One region of the Nocardiopsis sp. NPDC006832 genome, then DNA from elsewhere that is predicted to be linked to it. Evidence: riboswitches for the same ligand, from Rfam matches in the RefSeq annotation. Region 1 holds a riboswitch; the other holds the start of a gene.
The links. Region 1 has a riboswitch for S-adenosylmethionine ahead of ABZ717_RS09015 (aminotransferase class V-fold PLP-dependent enzyme). Riboswitches for the same ligand answer to the same signal wherever they lie in the genome.

Region 1 (7,062 bases):
ACCAAGGCCGCCACCACGCGCCAGCGCTCGGGCAACCCGGGCGTGGTCGTGGCGGGCGACGGTGACGTGTGGGCGCGCCTGGCCAAGTGTTGTACGCCGGTGCCCGGTGACGACATCGTCGGTTTCGTGACCCAGGGGCATGGGGTTTCGGTGCACCGCGCCGACTGCGCCAACGCCGCCAGCCTGGACCAGGAGCGCATGGTCGACGTCGAGTGGCGGCCCACCGAGGACTCCATGTTCCTGGTGGCCCTGCACGTGGAGGCCCTGGACCGCTCCCGGTTGCTGTCCGACATAACACGCGTGTTGTCCGACCAGCACGTCAACATCCTTTCCGCCACGGTGCAGACCAGCCGCGACCGGGTGGCGCAGAGCCGCTTCACCTTCGAGATGGCCGACCCCACCCACCTGGGCAGCGTGCTGCGCGCCGTGCGCGGCGTGGACGGGGTCTACGACGTCTTCCGGGTGCGCAACTGACCCGCCACCCGGTTCGTTGGAAAACCGATGGCACCCTCGGGACACCGGTGGTTAGCGTGTGCGCGTACACGACCCCCCACCGGTGAAGGCAGGCCCTCGTGCTCGAACTCCGTCCCCCGCGCCCCGAGGACACTCGCGCGCTCGAACTGCTCGCCCGGCGCTCGTGGCCGGTGGGGACCCACCCCGGTGGTCTGGGTTGGCAAGCGGCCACCGAGGACATGCCCCGGCCGATGGCGGTGGCCGAACGAGACGGTGAGATCGTCGCCTGGGCCGGGGTCACCGGCGCCAACGCCATCTCCGAGCACACCAGGGTCACCCTCGAAGGGGCCCGGACCGACCCCGAGGCCGGGGCCGCCCTCCTGGATTGGGCCCTGGCGCGTACCGAGGGTGGGACACACCTGCCGGTCTTCCACGGTGACGAGGAGCTCCGGTTCCTGGCCGAGAAGGCGGGCTTCGCACACGAAGGGACCCTGGACACCTGGATGCGTCGTGCCGCCACGGAGGAGTCCCCGGCCCTGCCCGAGGGGTACGTGATCCGGCCCGTCCGCGAGGGCGAGGAGGAAGCCCGGGTGGAGTGCCACCGCCTCGCCTGGAAGCCCGCCGACCTGCCCTGGCCGGAGAGCGTGGGTCCGGTGGACCCATCGCTGAACAGCCGTTTCTCCCGGACCTACTACGACGCCACCCGTGCGTCCCTGCTGTACGACCCCGAACTGGACCTCGTCGTCCAGGCCCCGGACGGCTCCCTGGCCGCCTGCTGCGTGGTGTGGTTCGACGCAGAGAGCGGCACCTCGGAGGTCGAACCCCTGGGAGTGGTCCCCGTCCACCGCCATCGAGGCCTGGCGGCCGCCCTGGTGCTGGAGGCGTGTTCCCTGACCGCCCACCGAGGCGGCGACCGCGTGTTCATCAACACCGCACCCAACCCGCTGTATCCGGCCCCGGCGAGGACCTACGCGAAGGTCGGCTTCGAGGAGGTCGACCGCGGCCGCGTGTACGTGCGTCGCGCCCCGTGAACACCACGGCCCCGGACCCCCTCGACGGGGTGACCGGGGCCGTTTCTGCTCAGGCCCTTCCTGCTCGGGCCGTCCGCGCTCGGGTCAGATCCGGATGGTCGTGGACCGCACGACGCGGAAGACCGGGTGACGATCCGCCTCGGCCACGAAGGCCTCCACCGGGGCTTCCGGCGGCGCCTCGAAGTACGGGCCGACGATCGCCGAACGCGGGTGCTCCAGGTACTCCTTGAGCGCCGTTCCGGCCTCCTCGGGGTCCACCTCCAGCACGCTCACCAGTTCGATCCAGCCGCCCTGGCGCAGGGTCGCGAACCCGTCCTTGCGGATGTTGTGCACCCAGTTCACCTCGCCGTACGGGGAGACCAGATACCGGCCGCGCTCGCTGTCCAGCACACTCACCGGGGTGGTGCGCAAGAATCCGGACTTGCGGCCCCGGGTGGTCAGCAGGTGCATCTCCTGCGGGCAGACCCCGTACTTGACGAAGTTGCTGACGACCGCGTCCGAGACGCGGCGCAGCTTGGTCGCCTCGAACCGCTTCGTCGGTTCGTTCACCATCTTGGGCAACTCCCTCACTCGGCTGCTCTCCATTGTGGTGGCTGGGAGCACCCGTTGGCACCCGGGATACCGGCGAGATCCGGCACACGTCGCTCACCTGCGACCCGTCGCCACACGGGCCTCCCGGGCCGTCTCGGTCGTTAGCGGAACGCGGAGATCCCCGTGACGGACTGGCCGATGCTCAGCGCGTGGATGTCCTCGGTGCCCTCATAGGTGGCCACCGTCTCCAGGTTCACCATGTGCCGCATCACCGGGTACTCCAACGTGATGCCGTTGGCGCCGTGCAGGCCGCGCGCGGTCGCCGCCACCCGCTGGGCCGCGGCCACGTTCGCGAACTTGCCGAAGCTGACGTGGTTGTGGTGGCATTCGCCCCGGTCCTTGAGACGACCGATGCGCAGGGCGGTCATGCCGGCGTGGTTGACGTCCACGACCATGTCGGCGAGCTTGCGCTGGGTGAGCTGGAAACCGGCGATGGGTCCGCCGAACTGCTCGCGGGTGAGCGAGTAGTCGCGGGCGGCCGCGTAGCAGGCGCGGGCGGCACCGGCCGCGCCCCACACGATGCCGTAGCGGGCCTCGTTGAGGCAGGAGAGGGGAGAGCCGAGCCCCTTGGACTCGGGCAGGATCGCGTCGGCGGGCAGACGCACGCCCTCCAAGACCAACTCCGCGGTGATGGAGGCGCGCAGCGACAGCTTCTTGTGGATGACGTTGGCGCTGAACCCGGGGGCGTCGGTGGGCACGACGAACCCGCGGACGCCCTCGTCGGTGGCGGCCCACACCACGGCGACGTCGGCCACCGAACCGTTGGTGATCCACATCTTGGTGCCGTCGAGCACCCAGTCGGAGCCGTCCCGGCGGGCGCGGGTGCGCATCGAACCCGGGTCGGAACCGGAGTCGGGTTCGGTCAGCCCGAAGCAACCGATGGCCTCGCCCGCGGCCATGCGCGGCAGCCACTCGTTCTTCTGATCCTCGGACCCGAACTTGTGGATCGCCGTCATGGCGAGGGAGCCCTGCACGGACACGAAGCTGCGCAGCCCGGAGTCCACGGCCTCCAACTCGCGGCAGGCCAGGCCGTAGGCTACGGCGCTGGAACCGCCGCAGCCGTAGCCTTCCAGGTGCATGCCGAGCACCCCGAGGTCGCCGAAGGCCTTGGCCAGGCCGCGCGGGTCGGGCAGGGTGCCGGCCTCGAACCAGTCGGCGACCTCGGGCAGCAGTTCCGCGGCGGAGAACTCCCGCACGGCGTCGCGGATGTCGCGTTCGGTGTCGGACAGTTCGGCGTCCACCGCCAGGAAGTCGAGCGGGTCGGGGGCGGCGGCCTTGCGGGAGTCGCTCATGGTGGGTGTCCCTTCGGGGTACGTGGTGTACGAAGTCCGTTGGTCAGTCGACGTCGGTCTGTTGGGCGGCGCCGCGCTCGAACAGTTCCTCGATCCGGTCGGGGGCCAATCCCAACTCGGTGAGGATCTCTCGCGAGTGCTGGCCGAGCAGTGGGGGAGCGGACATGGGGACGGGGGTGTCCGCCATCCGGAAGCCCGCCCGGACCTGTTCGAGGGGCCCGGCGGTGGGGTGTTCGACGGTGCGCAGGACGTCGTCCCCCGAGGCGTCGGCGGTACGCAGCGCGTCCAGGACACCGCGCACCCGACCCACCGGGACCCCGGCGGTGACCAGGACGTTCATCCAGTGGTCGGCGGGGCGGGAGGTCAGCGTCTCGGTGAGTTCGCCGACCAGCTCCTCGCGGTGCGCCACCCGTTCGGGGTTGGTGGCGTAGCGGGTGTCCTCGGCCAGGTCTGGGCGGTCGATGGCCGCGCACAACCGTCGGTACAGGGCGTCGTTGCCCGCGGCCACGACGATCTCCGCGTCGGCGGTGGGGAAGACCTGGTAGGGGACGATGGTGGTGTGCGCGTTGCCCACCCGGGCCGGTTCCGTCCCCGTGATCAGTGCCTGCTGGGTGAGATTGACCAGGCTCGACAGCGTGGAGTTGACCAGCGAGACGCTGACGTCCTCACCGCGGCCGGTGGCCTTGGCCCGCATGAGCGCGCCGAGGATGCCCACGGCGGCGTTGAGGCCGGTGAGCACGTCGGTCAGCGCCACACCGACCTTGCTGGCCGGTCCGTCGGCCGGGCCGGTGGTCGCCATCAGCCCGCTCTCGGCCTGCACGACGATGTCGAAGCCGGGGCGGCCCTCCGGTCGGTGTTCGGGCCCGAAGCCGCTCACCGAGCAGTAGACGACCGCCGGGTTGCGCTTGCCGATCTCCTCGTAGCCCAGCCCCAGCCGGTCGATCACTCCGGGTCGGAAGTTCTGGATCACCACGTCGGAGCCGGCGCACAGTTCCCGGACCGCGGCGAGCCCGTCGGGGTCCTTCAGGTCCACGGCGAGGCTGCGCTTGTTCCGGTTCACCGACAGGAAGTAGGCGGCCTCGCCGGGGGCGTGCGCCGCGCGGTGCTCTTCGGTGGGCTCGGCGTAGGGAGGTCCCCAGGAACGAGTGTCGTCGCCTCGCCCGGGTTGTTCGACCTTGATGACCTCGGCGCCCATGTCCGCCAACAACATGGTGGCGTAGGGGCCGGCCAGGACCCGGGACAGGTCGGTGATCCGCACACCGGCCAGGGGGAGTGGGGCACCCCCCGTCCCGGGTTCCTCTGTGGATTCGTGACTGGAAGGGTTCAAGGGTCACTCCTCGCCGTGGGGGGAACCGGGCAGTTGGTCGCCGTCACGCAGTTGGTAGTAGGTCTCCAGGCAGCGGCGCAGCGCGGTGGTGAGCGCGGCGCCCGATTGGCCCGCGTACCGCGTCTGCACCCGCTGGACGATCTCCGCGATGTCCTCGGTCACCGAGGCGCCCTCCACCAGGGCACGGAAGAAGTCCTTGGCCAGGTCGGTGAGCAGGGTGGTGTCCGCGGCGACGATCCGGTCGTCGGCGGTGTCCACGGCGAGCACGACACCGAGCCGCTGGTACTGGGAATGGCTCGCCACCGAATCGGGGAGACGGGCGTAGCCGGATATGAGGACAACCCGGGGGTTGCGGAAGAGCTGCTGAACGCGGTCGTCGCCGGGCAACGGACACACCTCTCGTCTGCGGGCACGCGAAAACTCCTACCGACTGGAGTCTCGCGTCTGAAGGGTTACCGGGGGAACCGGACACCCGCGACGTGAGGGCAGTTCGAGACCAGTATGTCGTCACCGTCGCGCCGACTGTCAAGCGGGGGCGTGTCCCAGAGCACACGAATCCCGTGGGTGCGTCGCGCACGAGCCATGTGTTACATTTCGGCACAGGTCACGAGTACCAGCGTCAAGCCCCGGCTAGCTGGTCGGCAACCCTCCTTCCGCGGTGGGGTGCCCCGGGTGAGGACCAGGTCCCGACACGACCGTGTCGGACAAGCGCGGACCCAGGAAGACGCGGCCGTCGAGCGGCGCACCCCGTGGGTCCCACGACCCACCGAAGAGGTGCCCCATGACCACCGTCATCCCGTTCGACTCCACCCGTCGCCCCCGCACCCGCCAGGCCGTTCGGGACGCGCGTGCGCGCCGGGCGTCGTACCCCGTCGGCGCCGCCCCGGACTGCTCGATCGTCACCCCGGACCGCGGGGTCCAGCTGGTCACCGGCGAGTACGTCGACTACGCCAACTTCGACTACGCGGCCAGCGCGCCCTGCCTGACCGCGGTCGCCGACGCCCTCTCCGCCGCCCTGCCCTACTACGCCAGCGTGCATCGGGGCGCGGGCCACCACTCCCGGATCAGTACCGAGGCCTACGAGGAAGCCCGTCGCGGCGTCGCCGGTTTCCTGGACGCCCGCCCCGACACCGACGCCGTGGTGTTCGTGCGCGGCACCACCGACGCGCTCAACCTGCTGGCCCGTTGCGTACCCGACGGTTGCACCGTGGTGGTGTTCGAGTCCGAGCACCACGCGAGCCTGTTGCCGTGGGAACACCCGGCCGCCCGCGCCGCGAAGGTGGTGCGCCTGCCGCTGCCCGCCACCCCCGACACCGCCGTCGAGGCCGCCCGCGCCGCCCTGCGCGAGGCCCCCGAGGGTCCGAAGCTGCTGTGCGTGACCGCGGCCTCCAACGTCACCGGTGAGATCTGGCCGGTCGAGGAGTTGGTCGAGGCCGCCCACGCCGAGGACGCCCGCGTGGTGGTCGACGCCGCCCAGTACGTGCCGCACCTGCCGTTCAGCCTCACCGAGACCGGCGCCGACTACGTGGCGCTTTCCGGACACAAGCTGTACGCGCCCTTCGGTTCGGGTGTGCTGGCGGGCCGCGCCGATTGGCTGGCAGAGGCCGCGCCCTACCTGTCCGGTGGTGGCGCGACGCGGAAGGTCACCGACCACGACGTGTTCTGGAACGACCTTCCGGCCCGGCACGAGGCGGGCAGCCCCAACGTCTTGGGCGCCGTGGCGTTGGCCGCGGCCTGCGCCACCTTCACCGAGGACACCCTGTACCTGCAGCACATCCGCGAGTCCGCCCTCCTGGAGCGCCTGCGCGCCGGGTTCTGCCAGATCGACGGCGTGCACGAGCTGACCCTGTGGGGGCCCGAACAGGCGCGGGTGGGCATCGTTTCGTTCGTGGTGGACGGGCTGCCCGCCGATCTGCTGGCCGCCGCCCTGTCCGCGGAGCACGGCATCGGGGTGCGCGACGGCCTGTTCTGCGCGCACCCGCTCACCGCCCACCTGCTGCCCGAGGGGCACACTCAGGCGGTTCGGGCCAGCCTGGGCGTGGGCACCACCGAGGAACACGTCGACCGGTTGGTCGGCGCCGTGGCGGATCTGGTCGCCCATGGGCCGCGTTGGGAGTACGTCGACCTCGACGGCCGGTTGGTCCCCGCCTCCGACCCGCGCGACGCGCTCTGAACGGAGCACGCCCGGAGCGGTCCCGTCGTCTATGATCAATGCGGAAAAACCGGTGGGAACGGGATGTTCTGCGCACGGTCGTCGAATTCCCGTTCCCTGCCGCGAACCCCCTGCGTATCGAGGTGGATGACCGCATGACCGACGATTCGACCGCCCCGGCCCCGGGGTCGAAGATCGACACCACCCGGACCCACT
Region 2 (7,062 bases), on a different contig from region 1:
CAGGTCCCCGGAGACGCGCCCCTTGAGTTCGTCGGGGGTGCCGTCGGCGATCAGGCGACCGTGGTCGATGACCAGCACCCGTTCCGCCGCGTTGTCGGCCTCCTCCAGGTAGTGGGTGGTGAGCACGACGGTGGTGCCGTACTCCGACCGAAGCCGGGCCACGTGTTCCCACAGGTCGGCGCGGCTCTGCGGGTCCAGCCCGGTGGAGGGCTCGTCGAGGAAGAGCAGGCCGGGTCGGTGGATGAGTCCCATGGCGATGTCGAGCCTGCGTCGTTGACCGCCGGAGAGGGTGGTCGTCTCACGGTCGGCGACCGCGGTGAGGTCGAGCATCTCCAGGAGTTCGTCGGTGCGGGACCGGGCGGTGCGTCGGTCCAGGCCGTAGAGCCGCCCTTGGTAGTGGAGTTCGTCGCGGGCGCGCTGGTCATCGGCCCCGCTGTGTCCCTGCCCGACGAAGCCGATCCGGCGTCGCACCTCGGCGGGCTCGGCGCGCACGTCGTGTCCGGCGACCACGGCGGTACCCGAGGTGGGTTCGAGCAGTGTGGTGAGCATGCGCAGGGTGGTGCTCTTGCCGGCTCCGTTGGGTCCCAGGAGCGCCACGAGTTCTCCTTCGACCACTTCCATGTCGACTCCGCGTACGGCTTCGACGGTGTCCTTGCCGACCCGGAAGTCCCGGGTCAGCTCGTGTGTTCGGATCACGCGATCCTCCTATTAAAATTTGAATACACGGATCAGGATGCACTACCGAAGCCAGATACTCAAGTTTTAATACTCAGGCCCGAGTGGCCCGAGGCGAAGCCGCATGGGGGCCGGCGGTCAGGAGGGCCGAGCGGGCCCGGTGGCCGGATTGCCGAAGGCGTCGGGCGATTCGTCGGCCATCACGTACTCCCCCGCCTCCAGTTCCCCGAGGAGCCGTCGGGTCCACTCGGCCCCCGCCTCGACGGTGATGTGCCACAGTCGGAAGAGTTCACGCACGTGGGCGGGCTTGCCCCATTCCGCCGCCGAGGAGTCGATCGCCGCCGCCGTCTCGGCGTTGCTCTTCTCCAACGCGACCAACCGCTCTCGCAGGGCCTCGATCACCTCCGCCCGAGGCAGGCAGGGCATCAGGGTGACCCCGGCGTACAACAGGGCGTGGTCGTCGCCGGCGTGGCGCAGTGCCCCCCGCAACAGCCGGCGGAACTCCACCTCGCCCTCCTCGGTGAGCTCGTAGGAGGTGCGGTCGGTGATCTCATCGCCCGGGGACACGAACTCACGGAGTTTTCCCTGCTCGGACAGCTTGCGCAGGGCGTGGTAGATCGACCCCCACTTCACGTTGGCCCATTCCTTGGCTCCCCAGTCCATGAGGTCACGGCCCACGCGGTAGCCGTGCGTCCCCCCGTGGACGCGCACCACACCGAGCACCAACAACCGTGTCGCCGACATCGCCACCCTCGTCCCGGAAGAAACCTCCTCCCAGGTTATGAGGCCCGCGGAGAAGAAGTGAGGGGGCGGACGCGTCGAGCGCCCGCCCCCTCATCGTTCCTACGGTCAGCAGCCCCCGGCGACCGCGGGGATGATCGACACCTGCTGACCGGCCCTGACCTCGGTCTGCAGGCCCTTCTCGAAACGCACGTCCTCGTCACCGACGTAGACGTTCACGAAACGGCGCACCTTGCCGTTGTCGTCGAGGATGCGGGCCCGGATACCCGGGTGGTTGGCCTCCAGGTCGTCGAGGATCTCGGCGAGGGTGGCGCCCTCGGCGGTGACCTCGGAGGCGTCGTCGGTGTAGGTGCGCAGGATGGTGGGGACGCGGACGCTGGCGCTCATGTGCGGATCTCCTGGTGAGTGCGGTGGTGGGTGGTGGCGCGTGGCCGGACGATCAGACCAGGCCCTGGGCCTTGAACGCGTCGAGGGAGGGCTTGATGGTGGCCGTGACGCCGGAGTCGACGGCGTTGAGGGTCTTGAGCCCGTCACCGGTGTTGACGATGACGGTCTCGGCCTCGGGGTCGATCCGGCCCTCGCGGACCAGCTTGCGCAGGACGCCGGTGGTCACACCGCCCGCTGTCTCGGCGAAGATGCCCTCGGTACGGGCCAGCAGCTTGATGGCGTCGACGATCTCGTCGTCGCCCACGTGCTCCACCGAACCACCGGTGCGCTCGGCGATGTCCAGGACGTATGGCCCGTCCGCCGGGTTGCCGATGGCCAGGGACTTGGCGATCGTGTCCGGCTTGACCGGCTGGATGACGTCGTGGCCGTTCTCCCACGCCTTGGCGACCGGGGAGCAGCCCGTGGCCTGCGCCCCGAACACCTTGTAGGGGCGGTCCTCGACCAGGCCGACCTTGATGAGCTCCTGGAAGCCCTTGTCGATCTTGGTGAGCTGGGAGCCGGAGGCGATCGGGACGACGATCTGCTCGGGCAGTCGCCAGCCGAGCTGCTCGGCGATCTCGTAGGCCAGCGTCTTGGAACCCTCGGCGTAGTAGGGCCGCAGGTTGACGTTGGTGAAGCCCCAGCTCTCACCGGCCTCGTCGCCGATGAGTTCGGAGCAGAAGCGGTTGACGTCGTCGTAGTTGCCGTCGATGGCCACGACCTTGCCGCCGTAGACGGCCGCCATGACGACCTTGCCCTCCTCCAGCCCGGCGGGGATGAACACGCACGACTCGAAGCCGGCCCGCGCGGCCGCGGCACCGACCGCGCCGGCGAGGTTCCCGGTGGAGGAACAGGACAGGGTGGTGAATCCGAATGTGCGGGCGGCCTCGACGGCGATCGCGACCACGCGGTCCTTGAAGGAGTGCGTGGGGTTGGCGGAGTCGTCCTTGACGTGCAGGGACTTCAGCCCGAGTTCGGCGGCGAGGCGGTCGGCCCCGACCAGGGGCGTGAAGCCGGGGTTCATGTTGGGCAGCTCGGCCACGTTCGTGGGGACCGGCAGGAGGGAGCGGTAGCGCCAGATGTTCTTGGGGCCGCTCTCGATCTCCTCGCGGGTGACGGTCCCGAAGTCGTAGGCGATCTCCAGGGGGCCGAAACAGAACTGACAGGCGAAGCTCGGCGAAAGTTCATAACGCTCGCCGCACTCTCGACAGGAAAGGGCGGTTCCGGGGCCGAAGGCGCGGACAGCGGTGGGTTCAGCGGCGGCGATCGCCATGGCGAGGTGTCTCCCCTCATCTTCCCTGGTGGCCACCTTGGCCCCAGGCCGGAGTTGGCACCTGCCTCGACCGGTACGCGATGGTGCGTCCACATGTCGAGATGGTTGCCGGGGCTTCGTAGGGCCGGTCCCTCCACCCCTCTGGATGAGCAATATGAAGTTGTGGCTTCTCCGCTCGGAGAACGCACCGTCACTGTAACCGACGCCCTGACCGGTTTTCCATGCCGGGTGATCCGGATTACACCAAGCGTCTCGCTATTCGACACAGGATGAGACGACCCCGATCGGCGCCGCGTCGCGCGCGTGTCGTGCCCGTGGAGCGTGATGATCCTCCCCGTTGACCAGGGGTGGGTTTGGGGCCCGGGCGCTCCGGCGAGACCTAGGGTGCGCCTCCGGATCGCCGGGGGTGCATCCACGACTTCCCCACCTTCCCACCGCGACACTCGTTCGCGCACTTGAGAGGACCTCACACGTGGACAAGGCACAGATCCTCATCGCCTCCAACAGAGGACCGGTCTCCTTCTCCACGACGGCCGACGGCTCCCTGGAGCACCGCAGGGGCGGCGGTGGACTGGTGTCGGGGATGAGTTCGGTGGCGACCGAGATCGACGCCCTGTGGGTGTGCGCGGGCCTGTCCGACGCCGACCGGCGCGCCGCGGCCGAGGCCCCGGAGGCCCGACTGGACCGGACGCACGACCTCGACGGCATGCGCGTCCACATGCTGGACATTCCGGAGGAGACTCTGGCCGGCGCCTACACCGAAGTGGCCAACTCGATCCTGTGGTTCGTGCAGCACATGTTGTACGACACCCCGAACAAGCCCTCCTTCGGTTCGGACTTCCGCAGGCGTTGGGAGGACTACTCCGCCTACAACAACGCCTTCGCCGAGGCCCTGGTGAGCGGGGCCTCGGACAACGCCCGCGTGGCCGTGCAGGACTACCACCTGGCCCTGGTGCCGCGCATTCTGCGCACCCGCCGCCCCGACCTGCGGATCGCGCACTTCTCGCACACCCCCTGGGCTCCCCCGGAGTACTTCCGGATGCTGCCGACCCATGTGGCCCGGGAACTGCTGGAGGGCATGCTCGGCGCCGACCGGCTCGGTTTCCACAGCCCTCGATGGGCCGAGGCCTTCCTGCGTTGCTGCGCCGAGATCCTGCGCGCCGACGTCGACCTCGGGCAGCGCACGGTGGAGTACGGCGGCCGCGTGGTCGAGGTGGGTGTGCACGCCTTGGGCGCGGACGCCGACGGGCTGCGGGAGAGCGCCTCGGAACCGGCCGTGGCCGAGCGCCGGCGGACACTGATCGACCTGGTCGGCGACACCAGGCTGATCGTGCGGGTGGACCGCACCGAGTTGTCCAAGAACATCGTGCGCGGCCTGGAGGCCTATCGGGAGCTCTTGAGGGCGCACCCGGAGTGGCGTGGGCGGGTCACGCACCTGGCGTTCGCCTACCCGAGCCGGGGCGACGTGCCCGAGTACCGGACCTACACCGACTCGGTGCTGCGGACGGCCAAGGAGATCAACGAGGAGTTCGCCACCCCCGAGTGGACGCCGGTGGTGCTGGAGGTCAACGACGACTACCCGCGGTCGCTGGCCTCGTTCCAGATCGCGGACGTGCTGCTGGTCAACCCGATCCGGGACGGGATGAACCTGGTCGCCAAGGAGGGCCCGGTGTTGTCCGAGCGCGACTCCGTCCTGGTGCTGTCCCGGGAGGCGGGCGCGGCCGACGAGTTGGGCGAGGACGCGCTGCTGGTCAACCCCTATGACACGGTGGAGACGGCGGAGGCGCTGCACGCGGCGTTGACGATGCCGGAGGCGGAGCGGAGCAAGCGTCGGGAGCGGCTGGCGGAGGCGGCGGTGGCGCTGCCGCCTCGTCGCTGGTTCCAGGACCAGATCCGTTCCCTGGGCTGAGCGGGGCCGAGGTCAGTTCGGACTCCGGGACGCCTTCCAGGACTCGGCCTCGGCCATGAGTTCGGTGATGATCTCCCCCTTGGCCCCGGTGTAGTCCTGGAGGTGCTCCCATTCCCGCTCGCCCAACTCGCGTTTGACGGCGGCGTAGCGTTCGCGCGCGCCGGCGTCGGCGATCAGGTGGTCGCGGAACAGGCTCATGCGTTCGAGCGCCGGGCACTCCCTCGTACCGACGTAGAGGTTCACGTTGACGCGTGAGCCCTTGAGGAGTCGGTGGTCGTGCTCGCCCTCGAAGCCAACGCGGACGCTGTACCCGATCTCCTCCAGTTCCGGCAGGTAGGCGGGCTCGTCCGTGGGGTCGGCCACCCCCAGACGGATGTCGATGCAGGCCTTGGCGTCCAGACCGGGAACGGCGGTGGACCCGATGTGCTCGATCACCAGGACACGCTCGCCGAGGGCCTGACGGATGCGGTCGGCCTCCCGTTGGAACAGGTAGGGCCACTTGGGGTCGTAGGGGACGACGTTGACCCGACCGTTGACCAGGTTGTGGTCGTGCGAATCGGTCCGGGTGGCGCCGCGCGAGGGCAGGGACGGGGATTCCAGGGAGGACATTTTCAAAGCCTTGCCGTCCGCGCTGTTCGAGTCAAGGGCCTTCGCGTGGCTTACATATGCACGCGCATTTGTGACGTGACCATACGTCGACCTGCGGTGACGTTCGGCGATGGCGCTTTCCTTCGCCTTTCCCCTGGTACCGGGAACCGGACTACACCACACCCGGCGAAGGTACCCGGACGGTCGCCCGAAAGCCCTTGGAGGCAACGTCGAACGGCCCCCGGGCGACCACCCGGCTCATTCGGGAACGGAGACCAGCAGGACGAGGGAACCCTCCAGTTCCGGGGTCGACCGAAGGTGACCGTGGTCTCGGTCCCATGTGCCATCGTCCAGGGCTCGGGACAGGTCCGCGTGGAAGCGTTCGTGGACCTCCTCCGAGACGAAGCTCCACGCCGAACAGGCCTGCCGGGCCCTGGAGTCCAGCAGCGCCTCCGGCCGCCCGTAGTAGGCCTCGTTGAAACCGTCCGAGCAGTCGAGGGGGATCGGCACCCGGGTGACCGTGGTGCGCCCGCCCAGACCCTCGGACAGGTCGGACATGGACGGGTAGCGTCGCGCCTCGGTGTCCAGGACTTCCGGGGCGTATTCGTACAGCCAGAAACGGCGCACCAGGTCCGGGTCACAGGTGAGCACCGCGACCGGTCCATCGGTGACCCGTCGTACCTCGGCCAGTCCGGCCGTGGGATCCGACCACTGGTGGACGCTGAACGTGGTCATGGCGGCGTCGAAGGAACCGTCGGGGAAGGGCAGGGACTCGGCGGTGGCGTTCACCGCCTTCGGGAGGTCGTCGGGTCTGCGGGCCCGCATGCTGGACGAGGGTTCCACCGGGGTGACCTTCCGGTCCGCCGGCTCGTAGGAGCCCGCGCCGGCCCCGACGTTGAGCACCGTGCGCGCGTCGCCCAGGGCCGCGTGCACGAAGGAGGCGATCCGGGGGTCGGGCCGACGGTGGTCGGTGTAGGTCCTGGCGATCACGCCGTAGTCGGCGTCACCCGCGCTTCCGTCCGCCTTACGCGCCATGCGGCTTCTCCCGTCGTGGAAGGGGTGGGGGGCGGTGCCACCCTAAACCGTGCCCCCTTCCCGCCCCCAGGGGTTTTCCACAGGCTCCGGGTCCGCCGCTGTTCCAGGGCCCGCGTGAGCCGTAACGTCGTATTCGGGGGGCTCTGGGCCCCGCCCACATCGTGCTGCCCATGACCCACCCCGCACACACGAGGGGGCGCTCCCCACCCGGGAACGCCCCCACACCACACGTCATCGTCCTCCAGCGACCGGCCACGCGACCCCACCATCACCCGGTCACGCGGTCACCCGGTCACCCGGCCTCACCGCTACTTGGCCTTGCGGCGACGGCCGCCCTTCTTGCGCCGGGACGGGCGTTCCTCGGCCTTGGCCTGCTCGGCCCGGGCCGCCGCCAACTCCGCGTCCTCGGCCTCCC

Region 2: it holds a riboswitch for S-adenosylmethionine, as region 1 does, so the genes downstream of both, thrC (threonine synthase) here and ABZ717_RS09015 (aminotransferase class V-fold PLP-dependent enzyme) in region 1, are expected to answer to the same signal.

Annotation. Positions count from the first base shown of each region.
Region 1 covers NZ_JBEYLC010000013.1:30,265-37,326, forward strand. Annotated here, with positions in the region: gene ABZ717_RS08985 (bifunctional (p)ppGpp synthetase/guanosine-3',5'-bis(diphosphate) 3'-pyrophosphohydrolase) at 1-474, shown strand, start outside; gene ABZ717_RS08990 (GNAT family N-acetyltransferase) at 573-1,484, shown strand; gene ABZ717_RS08995 (nitroreductase/quinone reductase family protein) at 1,569-2,036, opposite strand; gene ABZ717_RS09000 (acyl-CoA dehydrogenase family protein) at 2,177-3,367, opposite strand; gene ABZ717_RS09005 (CoA transferase) at 3,411-4,694, opposite strand; gene ABZ717_RS09010 (DUF3870 domain-containing protein) at 4,698-5,081, opposite strand; SAM riboswitch class IV at 5,297-5,411, shown strand; gene ABZ717_RS09015 (aminotransferase class V-fold PLP-dependent enzyme) at 5,476-6,867, shown strand; gene ABZ717_RS09020 (SAM-dependent methyltransferase) at 7,002-7,062, shown strand, end outside.
Region 2 covers NZ_JBEYLC010000057.1:17,224-24,285, forward strand. Annotated here, with positions in the region: gene ABZ717_RS22730 (ATP-binding cassette domain-containing protein) at 1-696, opposite strand, end outside; gene ABZ717_RS22735 (PadR family transcriptional regulator) at 814-1,419, opposite strand; gene ABZ717_RS22740 (ubiquitin-like small modifier protein 1) at 1,525-1,803, opposite strand; gene thrC (threonine synthase) at 1,856-3,115, opposite strand; SAM riboswitch class I at 3,129-3,267, opposite strand; gene ABZ717_RS22750 (trehalose-6-phosphate synthase) at 3,588-5,024, shown strand; gene ABZ717_RS22755 (GrpB family protein) at 5,037-5,633, opposite strand; gene ABZ717_RS22760 (class I SAM-dependent methyltransferase) at 5,871-6,647, opposite strand; gene ABZ717_RS22765 (S8 family serine peptidase) at 6,956-7,062, opposite strand, start outside.